Regions from separate parts of the Sodalis praecaptivus genome, predicted to be linked through region 1. Evidence: riboswitches for the same ligand, from Rfam matches in the RefSeq annotation. Region 1 holds a riboswitch; each other region holds the start of a gene.
The links. Region 1 has a riboswitch for thiamine pyrophosphate ahead of thiC (phosphomethylpyrimidine synthase ThiC). Riboswitches for the same ligand answer to the same signal wherever they lie in the genome.

Region 1 (4,749 bases):
ATCCGCCAGCAGCAGCGTGCCGACACCGGCCGCCGCCAAATACAGGGCGGCCGGCGAACCCAGTCCGCCCAGCCCCGCCAGCAGCACCGTTGCCGCCTGTAGCCGTTGCTGGCCCTCTACGCCGATATCTTGCAACAACAGCTGGCGGCTGTAGCGCATAAAAGCCTGATCGTCTAACGTCTCTGACGAACGGCCGCCCTTAGCCTCGGGCAAGCGGTCGGCGTCGGCCGTGGTGCGTCGGGGTTCATTGGTCATGGCGACGCTCCCATGCCGCTATTATCGACTGTAAGGCGGAGGTCGCCTGGCGCCAGTCCGGCGCGCGGGTGATGGCGCTGACCACCGCGACGCTGCCCACGCCGCACGCCAATACCGCCTCCACCTGTTCGCGACCGATTCCCCCAATGGCCACGGTGGGGATAGGCGGCAGCTCGGCGACCAGGCGCCGCAGCGTCTCCAGCCCTTGAGGGCGGGACGGCATCACTTTCGTGGCGGTGGGAAAGATGTGACCAAGGGCGATATAGGAGGGCTGCCAGGCCAGCGCACGCGCCAGCTCCGTTTCGTCGTGGGTGGACAGACCCAGCCGCAGGCCGGCGGCGCGTAGGGCGTCGGCGTCGGCGCTAACCATATCCTCCTGACCCAGATGCACACCGTAGGCGCCATAGTGGATAGCCAGCCGCCAGTAATCGTTGATAAACACCCGGGCGTCATAACGGCGGCCCAGCAGGACCGCCGCTTCGACATCCGCCGCCACCTGCGTTTCGCTGCGGTCTTTGATGCGCAATTGTACCGTGGTCACGCCGGCATCCAGCATGCGCACCAGCCAGGCCAGCGAATCCACTACCGGATAGAGGCCGAGACGGTGCGGTACCGGCGCAAAGGGTGCTTTAGTCTTCATCGCTCACCTCGCTATCGGCAGACGGCAGATAGATATCGCCGCCGCGTTCGCGAAACGCCGAAGCCATGCCGGCCATTCCTGCCGCTTTGGCCTGCGCCGCTTGAGCGTCCGCGAAGTCGCGCACCTCGCGGGATATTTTCATCGAACAGAATTTCGGGCCGCACATGGAGCAGAAATGCGCCACTTTACCCGACGCCTGCGGCAGCGTTTCGTCGTGATAGGCGCGGGCGGTGTCGGGATCCAGCGCCAGGTTGAACTGGTCTTCCCAGCGAAACTCGAAACGCGCTTTCGACATCGCGTTATCGCGGATTTGCGCGCCGGGGTGCCCTTTGGCGAGATCGGCGGCGTGGGCGGCGATTTTATAGGTAATCAACCCCTGTTTGACGTCTTCTTTATTGGGTAGCCCGAGATGCTCTTTCGGCGTGACGTAGCAGAGCATCGCGCAACCGTACCAGCCGATAAGCGCGGCGCCGATACCGGATGTGATATGGTCGTAACCGGGCGCGATATCGGTGGTGAGCGGCCCCAAGGTATAGAAAGGCGCTTCATGACAATGCGTCAGCTGTTCGGTCATATTGCGCCGGATCATCTGCATCGGTACATGTCCCGGCCCCTCGATCATGACCTGCACATCGTATTCCCACGCGATGTTGGTCAGCTCGCCCAGCGTATAAAGCTCGGCGAACTGCGCCTCATCGTTGGCGTCTTGAATCGACCCCGGACGTAGCCCGTCGCCCAGCGACAACGCCACGTCATAGGCGGCGCAAATTTGGCATATTTCGCGGAAATGCGCGTAAAGAAAATTTTCCTGATGGTGCGACAGGCACCATTTGGCCATGATGGAGCCGCCGCGCGAAACGATGCCGGTCAGACGTCGCGCGGTCATCGGCACGTAGCGCAGCAGCACGCCCGCGTGCAGGGTGAAATAATCTACACCCTGTTCCGCTTGCTCCAGCAGCGTATCGCGGAAGATAGCCCAAGTGAGGTTCTCCGCCACGCCGTGGACTTTCTCCAGCGCCTGATACAGCGGGACGGTGCCGATAGGCACCGGGCTATTGCGCAAAATCCATTCACGGGTTTCATGAATATAGCGACCGGTGGAGAGATCCATCACCGTATCTGCGCCCCAGCGGGTGGCCCACACCAGCTTTTCCACCTCTTCCTCAATCGAGGAGGTGACCGCCGAGTTGCCGATGTTGGCGTTGACCTTGACCAAAAAGTGGCGGCCGATAATCATCGGCTCCGCTTCGGGGTGATTGATGTTGGCGGGAATGATGGCGCGGCCGGCGGCCACCTCCTGGCGCACGAACTCCGGGCTAATATTTTCCGGCAGCGCCGCGCCGAACGCTTGCCCGGGGTGCTGCTGACGCAGGGTATCGCCGCGGATGCGTTCCCGGCCCATATTTTCCCGCAGCGCGATAAACTCCATTTCCGGCGTAATGATGCCGGCGCGAGCGTAGTGCATTTGGGTAACGCAGCGGCCTGTCAGGGCGCGCCGCGGCGTGGGCGGTGCGGCGAAGCGCAAGTGGGCCAGTCCGGCGTCGGCGCGGCGCGCGCAGCTGTAGCCGGAGCTGAGCGTCGTCACCGGTTCGCTGTCCTGGCGCGCCGCGATCCATTGCGCGCGCAGCGGCGCCAGCCCGACGCGAACGTCAATGGGTACCGTCGGATCGCCGTAGGGACCGGCGGTATCGTAGACCGGCACCGGCTCGTTATCCTCATACTGCGCCTCAGCGCCGTGGCCGCCGATGAGGGTGGGGCTGAGCTGGATTTCGCGCATCGGCACGCGAACTGACGGGTGCTGTCCTTGCAAATAGATGCGGCGGGAGCGGGGGAAATCGGTGCCTTTAAGGGTATCAATAAACGCCTGCGCCTGCGCGCGGCTGGTGCGGCGTGAAACGGGAGGAGCAGATGATGACATAGCAAGTTCCTCAATAAAATTACCGGGAGTTGCTTGTCAGGAGCGTTGCGGGGAGTAATGAATGGCGCCGCGGCCGTGATGAGGGGCAATGACGCCAGACAGAATGAATTACTCTTGTTCCCTTCGCAGGTTTTAACCTGATCAGGTTCCGCGGATCCCGAATGAACGGTCTCAGCCCGGCGTAACATACGCGCTGGGCACTCCGACAAGATGATGGTCCGCCAGGCGGACCGCTACAGACTACAATTTCTTGGCACTAAATGGCAACGTCGGCGCTGACCGTTACCGGGGAGATTCAGGCCGGGCGGGCCATATCGGCGCTATTGGCGGCAGGGAGGGCCGATGCGGCCTGCACACTGTACTCCAGCGCCTGCTGAATCAGTTTATCCTCAAGGATGAAACGGTTCGCCAACGCTTCACCCACGCCCGACAACGCTTCCTGAAACGCCAGATAGTTGTCGTGGTCGATAGCGCTTTCAAGGTGACTGTCGTAAAGCGCCATGATCTGCTGCGTGTTTTCCTGTAGAGCGCTGTAAATCAGTGCGGACGTCGTTTCCCCTTCCGGCACGATACGATCGTAAACGTGGAAATGACCGGCGGAGAGATAATCCACCAACTGATGGCAAAAGGCGTCCAGCGCTTCTTCGTCCAGGGGAGTATGCTTTTCTTTGTTGGGCTTTAAGCCGATCAAATGGTAGTACGCCACCAAAAGTCCCTTGCGGGCCTGTAACCACTGATCAATAAATTCATTATTGCCAGCAACGCATTTCGCCAGATTTTCCAACTGGTTTAGCATGATTGACTCCGAAGTGATAAAAATAACGCTGCGTGACGGATAAATAAAAGCGAGTAAAACGTTAAGGTTTTCTAGCTTGCCAGTGAATAAGAGGTAGTGCAACTAAAATGGAACACGAACTTAGCGGGTATGAACGGGGCTGGTGGGTGGTCAGCCAAGAGGCCAAACTCTGGCTGCCGCAGGGGGAACTGCCTTTCGGCAGCGCGGCGGATGCGGGACTGACCGGCATGCTGGCGCTGCCCATCGGCGAATGGGCGGGGGATCCGGTCTGGCTGGTGCGCCAAACGATGCCGCGGGACATGGGATCGGTGCGGCAAATGCTGGATGCCGAGCCGGGCCTGTTCCAACTGGCCGGGCGGGGCGTGCAGCTTGCGGAGTTCTTCCGTTCGCATCGTCATTGCGGTTATTGCGGCCACCGGATGCGCTTGAGCAAAACGGAATGGGCCTGCCTATGCGATCACTGCCACGAACGTTATTACCCGCAAATCGCCCCCTGCATTATCGTGGCCATCCGCCGCGATGACCAGATTTTGCTGGCGCGCCACAGCCGCCATCGCGGAGACATTTATACCGTGCTGGCCGGCTTTGTTGAAGTGGGCGAAACGCTGGAGCAATGCGTCGCGCGTGAAGTGATGGAGGAAACGCAGGTGCAGGTGAAAAATGTGCGTTACGTGACCTCCCAGCCCTGGCCGTTTCCCCATTCGCTGATGATGGCGTTTATGGCCGATTATGACCGGGGCGACATCCAGCATGATCCGCGCGAGCTTCTCGACGCCGGCTGGTATCGTTACGACGCGCTACCGCTGCTGCCGCCGCCCGGGACCGTGGCGCGCCGGTTGATTGAAGATACCGTTGCCCTTTGTCGCGCGCATCGGTAAAACCCGGCGCCCATGCTACAATTCACCCATAACAGCAAGGATACCCGAATGAGTGAATTGAAAAACGACCGCTATTTGCGCGCCCTGCTGCGCCAGCCGGTCGACGTCACGCCGGTCTGGATGATGCGCCAGGCCGGCCGTTATTTGCCGGAATACAAAGTCACGCGCGCCGAGGCTGGCGATTTCATGTCGCTGTGCCGCAATGCCGATCTGGCCTGTGAGGTGACGCTGCAACCGCTGCGCCGCTACCCGCTCGACGCCG
Region 2 (4,749 bases), 1.8 Mb from region 1:
CTCGCCCAGACGCTGCTGCCAACGCTTGAGCGTCGCGCTGGCCGCCTATTGGTCAATGGTTTTCCCACCGGGGTGGACGTTGGCTATGCCATGGTTCACGGCGGTCCGTTTCCAGCCACCAGCGACGCGCGCTCGACGTCGGTCGGCGCCGGCGCCATTGCCCGTTTCCTGCGGCCGGTGTGCTATCAGGATTTCCCGGATGCGCTGCTGCCCGCAGCGCTGCGCCAGGAGGCCGCCATCCCGGTGCAGCGGTATTGACGCCGGGTGAGTGACGGTAACCAACGACGGCGCCGGCCGGCGTCGTTCAGGCGTATGCCGGCGCCTTGCGGGGCGCGACGTCTGACGCTTTTTGGTATAGGGAAGGTTAAGCGATGCAAAAATCCCACTATTCGAGATATACTCGACATTATCGCCGGCGTTGGTGCAAAACGGCCTATGCCGTGACCCCCCGCGCACGGGGCGGCGCCGGGGTCGTCGGCGTCAAGGTTAAGGGCGGCCTGAGGCCGTCCGGATTGTCTGACGGGTCATTGATGGGGTGGGTATGAACAACAGCGCCAATAGTGAAACAACCAATCAGGCGTCAATCAAAAGCCTGACCAAGGTGCTGCAAATATTGGAATGCTTCTCTCAGCGGGATGCGAACCTGACGCCGGCCGAAATCGCCGGACGCACCGGGCTGCCGCGCGCCACCACCCATCGTCTGGTCTCCTCTCTGCGCGACATCGGCCTGTTGGAGCAAAACGGTAAACGCGACACCTATAAGCTGGGCATGAAATTATTCCAGTTGGGCAGTCTGGTGCTGCATAATCTCGACCTTGATAGCCACGCGCGGCCGTACGCCACCCAGTTGCAGTTGATTACCGGTGAAAACACCCATCTATGCATATTTGACGGCGCACAAATGGCCTATGTTGAGCGCCAGGCGATGAACAGCAGCGGCAACACCATGATAACCCGTATCGAAGCGGCGCTGGTGCATTGCACCAGCGTGGGCAAAGCGTTCCTTGCCTGGCAACCCCCTACGCTTATCAATAAAATCATCAGCGACACGCTGATTGAGCGCACGCCGCACACCTTGACCGACGGCGATGCCCTGCTTGCAGAGCTGCGGCTTACCCGCGAGCGGGGCTATGCTTTTGATCTGCAAGAAAATGAGCTGAACGTTCACTGCGTCGGCGCCCCCGTGCGCGGCGCCAATGGCCAGGTATTCGCCGCGGTCAGCGTCTCCGGGCCTGCGGATCGCCTTCCTCTGCCTCGACTGGAGGGGCTGGCCGGCCTGGTAATGGAAACCGCCCATAAAATCTCACTGGAACTCGGCTGGACGCCGGGCAGGCTCCAGAGCGCACCGTCCGCCACTGCGCCGCTTGACGCGCTGTCATCGCGTCCTGACTAATATGCCTCTCTTGTTCTGCCCTTTGCCGCGACCGACGGACCACGGGTAGGCCTCCGCGGCCCGCGCGCGTCGTGGTCCGCGCAGCCGTCCGATGCGCCGGTAAGGATTGAAATAAAAAAACGAATCCCGTATAACTAGCGTATCCGAGGGGTGTCCTGTCTGGACTGAGATGGCTGTCGCCGAACCCTTTGAACCTGATCTGGGTCATGCCAGCGAAGGGACGGTCGGCAATAGCCTGTTGCCTATTTACCTTAGCGTACCCGGATCTCCGCACCCTGATTGGAGGTCCCATGCATTTTCCCCCTGTCCGTGACATCGTCCGCCGTTATTCGCTCTGGCTGCCGCTGGCCGACACAGCCCGTCGTTCATCGCCCCGATTAGCGCAGGCCGTCATCGTCCGTCGTTCGCCGCCCTGGCTGCCGCTGGCCGACTCAGCCCGTCGTTCATCGCCCCGATCAGCGCAGGCCGTCATCGTCCGTCGTTCGCCGCCCTGGCTGCCGCTGGCCCTTGCGGGAAAACCGCACGGCGTTCTGGCGCCGCGCCGGCCTGGCACCAACGCCGCTGTCGCTTTGCGCGCATGCTCGCTCTCCGCCTCCCGGCACGCCATGACGTGCCCTGCCTACTCCTTCTGTCCTAAGGTCTCCTGCAAGGGTGCGCCTATCGCCCTGCCGGGCCGCGGCTGTCTTTCATAAAGGAATGCTCGCCATGAATCGAACCGCTTTCGAGCACGGTCTGTACGGACGCTTAAAACAAGAAGCAGGCCATCACTGGCAGGCTTATATTCATCACGATTTTGTCCGCCAACTGGCGGCGGGTACGCTGCCGGACGGCGCTTTTCGCCGCTATCTGGTGCAAGACTATCTCTTTCTTATTCATTTCGCCCGGGCTTACGCCCTGTTGGCCTACAAATTGCGTACGCTGCCGGAGATCCGCGCCGCGGTAGTTTCCCTGGAGGCTATCGTGAAAGAATTGCCGATGCATGTGGCCTATTGCGCGCAATGGGGGCTGCGCGAGGAGGAGATGGCTAAAGAGCCCGAAGCCAGCGAGACATTGACCTATACCCGCTATGTGCTGGATATCGGCCAGTCCGGCGATGTCCTTGACTTGCTGGTCGCGTTGATTCCCTGCGTCGCGGGCTATGCCGAAATCGGCCAGCGCCTACGGGATGATCCGGCCACGGTTCTGGCGGGCAATCCCTATGCTGAATGGATCCAGAATTACTCTGACGGCGACTATCTGAGCGGCGCGCGGGCCGCCATCGATCAATTAGAGCGCGTAGGCCTGGCGCGCGGCGCCGAACAGCGTTTTGACGCGCTGTCCGCCATTTTCACCACCGCCACCCGGCTGGAAAGCGCTTTCTGGCAAATGGGGTTGACGCCCCACCCCACGGTAATAGCCGTATGATCGCTGCCGCGACGCCCGCGCCCCCCGCGGCAATCGGGATTGTGGTGCGTGACCTGACGCTGCGCCTGAATAATCGGGTCCTGTTCGACAAACTGAATTTTACCCTCGACGGCGGCCAATGCGCTGCGGTGCTGGGCGCGAGCGGCGTGGGTAAAACCAGCCTGCTGAAGATCATCGCCGGTCTGACGCCGGCGGACGCCGGTACCGTCAGCGGCAGCGATGGCCTGCCCCTCGCCGGTCGGATTGCCTATATGGGGCAAAAAGACCTGCTCTATCCGTGGTTGACGGTGAAACAAAATATTACCCTCGGCGCGCGTTTGCGCAGAGAGAAAGCCGAGAGCGACTGGGCCGACTACTTACTGGCCGAGGTCGGCCTGGACGGCGTCGGCGCGTGCCTGCCCGCCGCGCTTTCCGGCGGTATGCGGCAGCGCGCCGCCCTGGCCCGAACGCTCTACGAACGTCAGCCCGTGGTACTGATGGACGAGCCGTTCTCTGCCCTCGACACCCTGACCCGCGCCAAGATCCAGGCGCTGTCGGCACGGTTGCTTAGCGCGCATACCGTGATGCTTATCACCCACGATCCCCTCGAGGCGTGCCGCCTGAGCCATCGGTTGTGGGTCCTCGCCGGGCAACCCGCGCGGTTTCTCACCGGCCTGGACCTTGCCGGCGAGCCGCCGCGGGCGCCGGATGATCCCGCCGTGCAGCAAAGCCAGGGCGCGCTGTTGCGCCAACTACTGGGGAGCGCGGAATGATAGCGGCGATGGATGTGCCGGGCGCGCGCTGGCGGCAAGGCCTGACGGTGACCGCCGGTCTGCTGTTGCTATGGTGGCTGATTACCCTGACGGGCATCCCCGCCTTCCTCCTACCCTCGCCGACGGCCGTGGCCACTGCGCTGTGGCGCGGCCGCCTTCTACTGGCGCATCACGGTGCTATCACCGCGCTGGAAATGATGGGCGGTCTACTGATCGGGGTGGTTTTGGGCGGGCTGCTGGCGCTGGGGATGGTTTATTTCCCCCGATTGCAGCGTTGGTTAATGCCGGTGGTGCTCACCAGCCAGGCGATACCGGTTTTCGCGCTGGCGCCGCTGCTGGTGCTGTGGTTCGGCTACGGCATGAGCGCCAAAGTGGCGATGGCGGTGCTTATCATCTTTTTCCCGGTCGTGTCGGCCTTTTTCGACGGGCTGCGCCGGGTAGATAACGACTATCTGGATTTGGCGCGCACCCTGCGCGCGTCGTCCTATGCGCAACTGCGCCATGTCAGATTGATGGCCGCGCTGCCGGCATTCGGTTCCGGGTTGCGCATGGCGGCCGCCGTCGCCCCTATCGGCGCCATTATCGGTGAGTGGGTCGGCTCGGCCGAAGGACTGGGGTATGTGATGCTTAACGCCAATGCGCGCATGCAGGCCGATATGTGTTTCGCCGCCCTGCTGATTCTGGTGGTAATGACGCTGTTGTTATGGACGGTAGTGGATGCGCTGATTCGGCGCCTTATTTTCTGGACGCCGGAAAACGGCGCCTGATGCGTTTTTTTAATGGGTAACGACAATGATAAAACAGAGTATTGCCGCTCTTCTCCTGGCCGCCGCCGGCTACGCCGGCGCCGCGGATAAAATTACGCTGGTGCTGGATTGGCATATCAACCCCGATCACGCACCGATTATCGTGGCTCAGCAGATAGGCGCCTTCCGGGCGGCGGATTTGGACGTTACGCTGGTGCCGCCGTCGGACCCGTCACTGCCGCCGCGGCTGGTGGCCGCCAAGCAAGCGGATCTGGCCATTACCTATCAGCCGCAGCTGCATTTTTTTGCCGATCAGGGGCTGCCGTTGGTGCGCGTCGGGACGCTTATCGACACCCCGCTTAATACGGTGATGACGCTGGATAAAAACATCCATACCCTGGCCGATTTGAAAGGCAAAAAAATCGGTTTTTCCGTCAGCGGTCTGGAGGAGGCA
Region 3 (4,749 bases), 640 kb from region 1:
CTGATAGAGATAAAGCGGCAAGGTACGGAAATCCTCGCTGCCGAACAGGGCAATCACGCCAAAATCCCCCAGGGATAAGATGCTGGCGAAGGCCAGCGCCCGCCCTGCCGGCTGGCGCAGCGCGCGCCACTCCACCAGGCGTAACCGGTTAAGGCCGCGGAGATCGAGCGCCAGACACAGTTGACGGTAGCGGTCGGCCACGTCCTGCATGGGACTTTCCAATACCTTCAGCGCATAAGGAATGGCCATCAGCGCATTCGCCAGGATAACCACCGGCGCGGGCGACGCGGGCAGTCCGCCGCTGTCCATTGCCAGCAGAAAAAAACCCGTCGCCAGCACGATGCCGGGCATCGCCAGGATCACCATGCCGCTCAAATCCAAGAGCTGGGCGCCCAGGCGGCGCTGGCGCAGACGCAACTCGCGGCTGCTCCAAAGCAGCATAGCGGTGAGCAGCAGACACAGCAGGCCGGCGCACAGGGCAATAGACAGCGAGGTGAACACCGCCCGCCATAGCGCGGTTTGCGTTAACACCGTCAGCAGGCTGCCGCTTAGGCCGCCAATGACCACCGCCAGCAGCGGCGGCACCAGAAACAGCAGCGCAGCCAGAATAATCAGGCCGTCGCACAGGATCCCGCCCGGCGCCGTTTGGCGTTCGCGCCAGCGAGCGTGCTGGCTATGGCCTACCGGCAGCGCCCCGGCCAGGCGCTGGCTCAGCATCACCAGCCCAAGGCAGCAGACCATTTGTATGAGCGCCAGCAGGGCGGCGCGGCCGACATCGAAGTCATAGCTGAGGGCCTGATAAATTGCCAACTCGATCGTCGTCGCCCGCGGGCCGCCGCCCAGCGCCAGCACGGTGGCGAAACTGGCGAAACACAACATGAAAATCAGCGCGGCCGCCGGCAAAAGCTGACGGCGTAAGTAGGGCCATTCGACCAGGCGGAAAAACGGCCCGGCGGACATACCCAACTGGGCCGCCAGTTGCCGCTGCTCCACGGGAATGCTCTCGAGCGCCTGCAACAGTAATCGCGTCGCCAGCGGCAGGTTGAAAAAGACGTGCGCCAGCAGGATACCGCTTAGGCCATAGGGGGAAAACCCATATTCCACGTGCAGCAAGCGGCACAGCTGCGCCAGCCAGCCCTGCTGGCCAAACACGCTCATAATGCCAAAGACGCCCACGAGCACCGGCAGCACCAGCGTCATACCGCAAAAACGCAGCAGCAGCGCGCGGCCGGGAAACCGCCGGCGGTAGAGGGCCCGGGCCAGCGCTACGGCCGGCAAAGTGGAGCACAGCGCCGATAACAGCGCCTGGATAAAGGTAAAGGACACCACATGCCACAGATAGCTGTCGGCCAGCAGCGGGCGCCAGGGATGCGCGGGCGCGTGGCGCCACAGCGCGCCGAAGGCGGCAATGGCGATAATGGCAATGACCGACGCCGCCGCGACGCCGGGCCATAACCAGCCGGGAAAGCCGGCGCTGCGGCCCGTCATCGGCACGGCAAGGGCGGTGGCGGGGCGCTCGCCGATGGGGCCGCCCCGGATTCGCCGCGCCGAACGTCCTCGCGCCCACGGCGCATGCGCGCCGCTGCGACGGCGGGCGGCGGACATTAGCGGCTGACGGCCTGCTGCCAGGCGCTGACCCAGCCGGCGCGCTCGGCGGCTACCTGTTGCGGGGTGAAACTCAATGTCCGCTGCGCGGGGGCAGCGAAGCCGGCCGGCAGCGGGGTAGGGGTCACCGGATACATCCAGTTGCCGGTGGGAATGGCCTGCTGGAACGCCGGCGTGAGGATGAATTGCATAAAGCGATGGGCGAGTGCCGGCTGTTTGCTGGCCGCGAGTTGCCCGGCCACTTCCACCTGCTGGTAGTGCCCTTCGCTGAAGTCCGCCGCCGCGTACTGATTTTTCTTCTCTTCGATAATATGGTACGCCGGCGAGGTGGTGTAGCTAAGCACCATGTCCGCTTCCCCTTTCAGGAACAGGCCATAGGCTTCGCTCCAGCCTTTGGTCACGGTAACGGTTTTCGCGGCCAGTTTTTCCCAGGCCGCCCGCGCGCCGTCGCCATAGACTTTCTGCACCCACAGCAGCAGCCCCAGCCCAGGGGTGCTGGTGCGCGGATCTTCATAGATGATTTTTAATGATGCGGGGCCGTCCACCAGCTCATGCAGGCTGCGGGGCGGGTTTTTAAGTTTGGTCTGGTCATAGACAAATGCGAAATAACCGTAGTCGTAGGGAAGGAAAGTGTCGTCATGCCAGCCGCCGGGCAGCGTAAGCGCGTCGGTAGCGACTCGGTGGGGGGCGAATAGGCCGGTATCGTGCGCCGCCTGCAGCAGGTTGTTATCCAGGCCCAGCACGATGTCAGCACGGCTATTGTTGCCTTCCAGGCGTAAGCGGTTCAGCAGCGCCACCCCGTCTTCCAGCGCGACGAATTTCAGCTCGCAGCCGCACTCTTTTTCAAACGCCGTTTTTATCGCCGGCCCCGGGCCCCATTCGGAAGAGAACGAGTCATAGGTGTACACCGTCAGGGTCGGTTTGGCCCACGCCGGCGCGGCGGCGGCCAGTAACAGACAGAACAACCATTTTTTCAACACTTTGCACTCCTGAGATAAGGGTGGCAAAGGTCTTTGAGGCAGAAGCGCACTCTCAAATCCCTTCGCCGGTATTAACCGGATCAGGTTCGACGGGTCTTCTCTCAGCTGACCCCGGCCGCGGCGGGCGGCGGGAGTGGGCACCCCGTTGAGAACGGCATTGATTGTAAACGCTTACGAGTCGGGTTAACAGTAAATCCCGCCATTGGCGCCGGAAATACGGAAAACAAGGGAAACGATAACCAGGGTGCCGGTAACCTGCGCGTAGCTAGGGTGCCGGCGGCGCGAACCAGGCCGATTTGAAATCGAACCAGCCCAGGGTGTTCATCCGGATCCCGCGCATGCTACGGCTGCCCTGCAGGCTGAGCCAGTTGTGGTACAGCGGATGAAACCCATGTTCGTCAACCAGCGACCGGCACCACTCCGCCATCGGCAGTTGACGATGGCGCCAACGTTCGGCCGCGTCGTGAAGCGTCGGCGGCAGGCAACGATGCACTAGCGGTATTTCATACAGGGTGGCAAACAGCGAAAACGCCAGCGGCAGCGAGAAATTGGCGCTGCCTAGCCAAATATCCGCGGTGGCGTCGCCGCGGTACCATTGGTCATATTCCACCGCGTTGATGTCCAACTGGATGGACTGCGCCGCCAATAGCGCGCTCAGCGCGGCGGCAAGCACGTCGAATTCCGAATGGTTGCGGTATAGAGTGAGGGTCAGTCGGGTCAGTTCTGGTGGTTTAGCCGCCGGCGGTTCATGGCGGCGGTGGTGCCAGCGCGGCAACAGTCCGTAGGCCGGCGACCAGAAATGTTGGCTTGCGGGCGGGGTATAGGGCAGCAGCGCCAGCGGGTTGAGGTAGTCGCAGAGCCAGCGGCGTATTTCCGGGCGTTGCATCAGCGGCGAGCGCTGGTCGTAAAGTAAAAAGTAGCACCCCTCTTCCTGACGTATCTCCGCGGCGGCGTCGCTGCTGCCGTCTTCCCCCGGCGGCATAGCCACGTTTTGCAGCTGAACGCCGCTATAGCTAAGCTCATGGGACAGCTCCGGCAGCACCCAGATATTGACCTCATCAATCAGCGCCCGGTAGCCGAAGTAATCGTCGAACGCGCGGATGGTCAGCTGGCTCGGGTGGTTGCGCACCACGCTATAGGGGCCGGTGCCAACGGGCCGGCGGGCGAAATCCGGCAGAGTACGCCATTCGGCGGGCAGGATCATCGCCGATACGCTCGCCAGCAGCCAGGGCAGCCAATCGTCGCGCCCGGCGAGTTTAATATCCAGCGTATGGGGCGCGGGGGAGTGCAAAGACAGGATCGAGGCAAATAGCGGGTTGCCGGTCAGGCGCGACAGCGACTGGATGACATCGTCGACGGTCATCTCCCGGCCGTGGTGAAAACGCACCGCTGGACGCAGATAAAAACGCCAATGATCGGGGGCCAGCGCCTGCCAGTGATGGGCCAGATCCGCCTCGAGTTCCCCATTTTCCTCATTTATACGCGTCAGGCCGCTGAAGATCTGCCGGACAATATGATTGTCCGAGCGCCGCAGCGGCGTACCGGGTAACAGATTGCTCAGCGGACGGTAGTAAAGCACCCGCAGGATATGTTTCCCTTGACGGAAACCGCGGCCCAGGTGGGAAAGCAGCATGCTTCTGAGGCTCTCGCGATCCCCCACCAACTGCACCAACTGATCAATGCGATCTTGCTCGAGGAGTTCGCTGGCGCGCTGCTGCTGGAGCCCGAGACCGGTATAATGAAAGTCCAGCCGCGAGCGTTTACTGCGCCCGGGCTGGGAATGCCAACTGAGCCAGCCCATGTGCTGCATGCTTTTCAGTAGCGATCGGACGTGGCGGCGCGAGCAGTTGAGCTGTAACGCCAGTTCGCTGAGCGTGGTATCGCGGGATTCGCCCTGGCAGCTTTGCCACAGGCGTATAAATTGCTGCTGTAAACGCGGTGAGGCCATAAAAGGGGAACCCTCTCTGAAAAGTCATCTATTTTTCTTTCCGTATATTACGCCGATACTCACTAAGCCGAAAGCGCGGCAGGATGCACCTCCGCTGCGCCACGGCAGAGCGGCTATACCTCCTCAACGCTTGGCCGGTGGGCCAGCCAGCCGCAATGCCGCGGTGCAAACGATGCAATGGACAAGCGCCTAGACACCCTAACTCTTGAATCAGGT
Region 4 (4,749 bases), 1.5 Mb from region 1:
ATGCCGCCGTCGCTCTACTACAGCGCGGGCGAAGCCCACCCCTTGGCAACGCTTGCCGTCGATACCATCGACCATATCGTTAGCGATTTGCGTATCCATTCCAGCGAACGAGAACACTATGTGACCGGATGGATGGGCGCCCATAGCGTCGTCATCATTCATCACTATCAGGACAAACGTGGCACCGCGAGTGGCCTGGTGCTGACCAAAGAGGGCGAATTACGGCTGAGCGTGCAGTCCATTACTTTCCGCATCCCCAAATTTTTACTGTGGATGTCGCTGCGCCGCAGGCCTCGTACCATGGCCCTGATTACCTATGGCCAACTGGGCGAGCGGCAAAGCCCGCTGGTGCAATATTCCCAGTTGACGGATAAAGCGTTAAAACAGCGGCTGGAGCAGGAATGGCAGGCGCTCAACGACTACGTCGGAATGGCGTGTTACCAGTTGGAAAATGATCAACCGCTCTGGCGGACCCTCATGGACAGCCTCAGCGCCGATGCCCTCGCTCAGTGGGTCGACTCCTCCCGTTTCGACGACAAGCGCCTACAGCAGGATGGAGACTTCACCGGTTTTTGGGCAGGCAATGTCTTTATCAGCCGTCGACAGGGCGCGGTGCCGGCGCTGCAACTGCTTTGGCGCGATGCGCAAAACCAGATCCAGCCGGGCTATATTTATACCCTGGCCGCCAGTACCGCTCAGGCGGAAGCAAACGCGCAGGCACAATCGCGTCCCGCCTTGCTGATCCGGCCGCAGCGCGCCGAGACCAGTTTCATGCTTAACGCGTTCGATGCGCGGCATTTGCAGCTGGCGCATGACCTGCTCACCTACGCCGCCGGCATTCTTGAAGGGGTATCACCACCACTCATGGAAATGATGGACCGGTCCGATACCCTGCCCCACGCGTAAATCATCGGCATGCAGCAGCGCCTGCTGCAGCCACGCTTTGGCCGCCCGCAGGGTTTGCGGCCAATCATCATAACGCGGGCGCAGCGCGGCCAGCGCGGCTGACAGCGTGCAGCCGGTGCCGTGGGTGTGGCGTGTGGCGACCCGCGCGCTGTCGAAGCGCAGCTCATACTCCGGGCTTATCAGCCAGTCCGGGCTCGCGCCGCCGGCCAAATGGCCGCCTTTCATCACCACCGCCTGACACCCCAACGCCAGAAGCGCGCGGCCCTGCTGACGCATTTGATGCTCATCCACCGCCGGCGCACAGCCGAGCAGGACCGCCGCCTCGGGCAGATTGGGGGTAATAATTGACGCTAACGGCAACAAAATATCCCGCAGGCTGGTGACCGCGTCCTCATCCAACAGCGCATCGCCGCTTTTCGCAACCATGACCGTATCGAGTACCAGCCAGGGAATGGGGTATTTTTGCAGCTTGGCCGCCACCGCGCGGATAACCGATGCTTGTCCGAGCATACCGATTTTGGCGCTATCGATACGCACGTCGCTCAGCACCGACTCCATCTGCTCCGCCACAAACGCCGCATCAATGGGATAGACCGACTGTACGCCGCGCGTGTTTTGCGCCACCAGCGAGGTCACAACCGTAGTGCCATAGGCGCCGAGCGCGGAAAAGGTTTTCAAATCGGCCTGGATACCGGCCCCGCCGCTGGGATCGGTGCCGGCGATGGACAGCGCATAGTAAATTCGACTCATTGCACATCCTCCGCGCACAGACGATACAACTCATCGAGCATGCCGCTGGAAAAGCTGCCAGGCCCCGCTGCCCAGGCGGCGGTCAGACGGCCGGCACGGGCCATCAGCCGGCAGGCGCCGGCGACATTGTCCAGCCGCTCGCCCGGCAAGGCCGTGCAGGCGGCCACCACCGCCGACAATGCGCAACCGGTACCGGTCACGCGCGTCATTAACGGATGGCCGTCATCGACCTGCCAGACGCGAATACCGTCGGTAATCACGTCTACCGCGCCGGTTACCGCTACCACCGCGCCGCAATCCTTGGCCAGCGCCCGTGCGGCGGGCAGCGCTTGCAGGGAATCATCGCCGCTGTCAACGCCGCGGCCGGCAGGGGCAATGCCGGCCAGCGCTAAAATTTCCGAGGCGTTACCGCGCACCGCCGCCGGTTGCAGGGTCAATAGATGCCGGGCGAAATGACTGCGGTAATCCAGCGCGCCGACGCCGACGGGATCCAGAACCCAAGGCGTACCCGCCGTCCTGGCGGCGGCGATCGCCGCTAGCATGGCCGCGGCGCGCTGCTGGCATAGCGTGCCGATATTAATCAATAAGGCATCTGCGATGGCGCTGAATTGCGCGGCCTCTTCCGGCTCCACCACCATAGCGGGGGAAGCGCCCAAAGCCAGCAGCGTGTTGGCGGTGATGGTTTGCACCACGTCATTGGTGAGGCAGTGCACCAGCGGCGCCTGCTGGCGCAGTTGCAGCAGGGTCTGGGCGGCAATTGCGCCCGGTAATTCGGAGGGTTGCATGGTTCTCATTCTCCCACCGGCGATCAAGAAGGCGGTTCCGCGGGTGAATGGATACCGTGACTTCCCTACGCTGGTATGATCCAGTTCAGGTAATACGGGTATTTCTCAGCCTTAACCTGGCGGTCGAGGCACCCCGAGTCATTGATAAAACAGCATTTTTAGGGATAAACGGCGATATCTTCCTTCGGGCATGATAGCCCAATGGCCCGGCGGAATACAATCCATTTACGCTCTAGCGTCTGACAAACGCGTCAACCAACGGAACCACCGCGCTTTCGGTCCCGATCACGCGTTTCACCGTTGCCGCGTGCCCGACAGCGATGCCCCGGGCCAGCACGGCGCGTTAATTTACCTCTTTATTTTCCAGGTTTACCCGACGGGGGGTTATTAGCTCGAGTCTTTTAATGACGTCCAAGCGCTGGGAGAACAAAGACACAAATGGTGTGGGAACTAAAGGAATGGAATCGACATCCTCCACCGCAAAGTAGGTTATACAGATTAAATAAAAAAAATGGATTAATTAGTAGGGTCTCAATGGTATCGTTGAATTGAGAAGGAAATCTTCTAGACGACTAACTTAACAGTTTCAGTTCCATTGCGCGCGTGATAGCGTGTTTTGCGTTCGCCACACCGAGTTTATTGATAATATTGCGAATATGAAATTTAACGGTCCCCTCGCGGATAGACAGGATAGTGGAGATTTCATTATAGGTTTTACCCACGCTTGCCCAGAACAACACCTCTTTTTCTCGCGGCGATAGCCGGCAGGGTTCTGGTTCAGTCCCCTGGGTCACCTGTTCCTTACGTGCGTCGAAAAAGCGGATGACTTTTTCATGGGTGGTGATGAGCAACATCTGAAATTTATCTTTTTCACGCTCTATGACATCATAAAAATCAGCACCTTGCTTCATCTGAATTATTGTTAGCGTCGCCAGATTGTTGTCAGGATCATGCAGCGTGAAGGTATAACCATTGTCAAGGGCGTAATCGCTAGACATCTTATAAAAGTTTTGGTCCGGCAGATTGGGATTATTTTGCCAGCTAAAAGGCGTAAATTTACGGCAGGCGATCAGCATTACCGGGTCAATTTTTTGAAAACCATAATTACGATATTGATTCAGCCAGCCCGCCGGGTAATCGGATATCATATAGGCAGGGTGTCCTTCGTCCTTATTCATCATGAAGTAGGCGAAAGTGAAAACATCGGAATCGTTAAATATATGTGAAAGATAAAGTTTAATATTTTTCTTCATCTGGTTGTTGAATAGCATATAATCCTTATCGCTTGGGTCACCCATTATCTCTACCTGTTATATTTATTTGAATGAACGGAATAATCGCACCGATGATGGAAATCCGGCGCTGCAGTTATTTTACTTTATGATTATTGGATAGTATAAGAAGCCCACAATGGAAGCAACCACTAACAGAGGTGTTTATAATTATCCGTCACAGTATCGGGCCGCACAAATCAATCCGTTGCGGTTGCTTTGATTAGCCTGAACATTAAATAACATGTACTATAATTAACTCTCACACATCTTTGGGTTCCCCGGCCAGCAGGACATGCAATGAACAGCAACAGCGGCGACATTACCGTCAGAAATTATCAGGAAGCGGACCGCCCCTTTTTGCGCACGCTGTTTCTCGCCTCACGCAAAGCAAACTGGCTGTGGCTGGACGACCGCCACTGGCAGTTGGAGGATTTTGACGCGGTCACGCTTGGGGAAAAGATCCTGGTGGCGGAAATCGACCAGGCTATCGCCGGCTTTGCTTCGCTCTCGGTGCAAGACCGTTTTTTGCATAACCTGTTCATTGCTCCCCAGTGGCAGCGGCAAAAGGTGGGGACCGCCCTGCTGGACGCCTGCTATCCCTTATGCCGGGGCACGATGGCGCTGAAGTGCCTCATGCTCAATCAACGCGCGCTGCGTTTCTATCTGCATAACGGCTGGCGCGTCATTACTACCGGTTTGGCGGAGAACGGCGAATACTATCTGATGCACCACCGCCAGCCGCCGGCTTCATCGCGTCGAAACGCCGCATCCACGCGCCCTTGATGGCGGCCAGTGCCGCCATCAAGGGCTTTGGCGATGCGCCGTCTGCGCTATTCCCCGGGTGCCGCCTCAGGCTTTTTTAAGCGTGATGCTCCACTGTGCGGCTCCCACCTGCTGGTAATCGGTAACGAGATGCCCCTGTTCCGCCGCCCATTGGGGCAGACTTTCCGTCGCCTGCGTGCAGTCGAAGTCAATAACCAACTCGTCGCCGGCCTGTAACGCCGCCATCGCGGACTGCGCTTCGATAAGCGGGA

Region 2: it holds a riboswitch for thiamine pyrophosphate, as region 1 does, so the genes downstream of both, SANT_RS12105 (TenA family protein) here and thiC (phosphomethylpyrimidine synthase ThiC) in region 1, are expected to answer to the same signal.
Region 3: it holds a riboswitch for thiamine pyrophosphate, as region 1 does, so the genes downstream of both, thiB (thiamine ABC transporter substrate binding subunit) here and thiC (phosphomethylpyrimidine synthase ThiC) in region 1, are expected to answer to the same signal.
Region 4: it holds a riboswitch for thiamine pyrophosphate, as region 1 does, so the genes downstream of both, thiM (hydroxyethylthiazole kinase) here and thiC (phosphomethylpyrimidine synthase ThiC) in region 1, are expected to answer to the same signal.

Annotation. Positions count from the first base shown of each region.
Region 1 is NZ_CP006569.1:4,499,744-4,504,492, reverse strand. It holds gene SANT_RS20010 (HesA/MoeB/ThiF family protein) at 1-159, opposite strand, end outside; gene thiE (thiamine phosphate synthase) at 245-895, opposite strand; gene thiC (phosphomethylpyrimidine synthase ThiC) at 885-2,813, opposite strand; TPP riboswitch at 2,915-3,028, opposite strand; gene SANT_RS19995 (Rsd/AlgQ family anti-sigma factor) at 3,109-3,609, opposite strand; gene nudC (NAD(+) diphosphatase) at 3,717-4,487, shown strand; gene hemE (uroporphyrinogen decarboxylase) at 4,536-4,749, shown strand, end outside.
Region 2 is NZ_CP006569.1:2,749,097-2,753,845, forward strand. It holds gene SANT_RS12090 (aldehyde dehydrogenase (NADP(+))) at 1-258, shown strand, start outside; gene SANT_RS12095 (IclR family transcriptional regulator) at 542-1,393, shown strand; TPP riboswitch at 1,530-1,631, shown strand; gene SANT_RS12105 (TenA family protein) at 2,099-2,797, shown strand; gene SANT_RS12110 (ABC transporter ATP-binding protein) at 2,794-3,549, shown strand; gene SANT_RS12115 (ABC transporter permease) at 3,546-4,316, shown strand; gene SANT_RS12120 (ABC transporter substrate-binding protein) at 4,342-4,749, shown strand, end outside.
Region 3 is NZ_CP006569.1:3,860,526-3,865,274, reverse strand. It holds gene thiP (thiamine/thiamine pyrophosphate ABC transporter permease ThiP) at 1-1,488, opposite strand, end outside; gene thiB (thiamine ABC transporter substrate binding subunit) at 1,605-2,582, opposite strand; TPP riboswitch at 2,625-2,740, opposite strand; gene sgrR (HTH-type transcriptional regulator SgrR) at 2,851-4,533, opposite strand.
Region 4 is NZ_CP006569.1:1,318,461-1,323,209, reverse strand. It holds gene SANT_RS05905 (hypothetical protein) at 1-906, shown strand, start outside; gene thiD (bifunctional hydroxymethylpyrimidine kinase/phosphomethylpyrimidine kinase) at 853-1,656, opposite strand; gene thiM (hydroxyethylthiazole kinase) at 1,653-2,441, opposite strand; TPP riboswitch at 2,487-2,587, opposite strand; gene SANT_RS05890 (helix-turn-helix transcriptional regulator) at 3,014-3,739, opposite strand; gene SANT_RS05885 (GNAT family N-acetyltransferase) at 4,013-4,498, shown strand; gene tsuB (thiosulfate utilization sulfurtransferase TsuB/YeeD) at 4,565-4,749, opposite strand, start outside.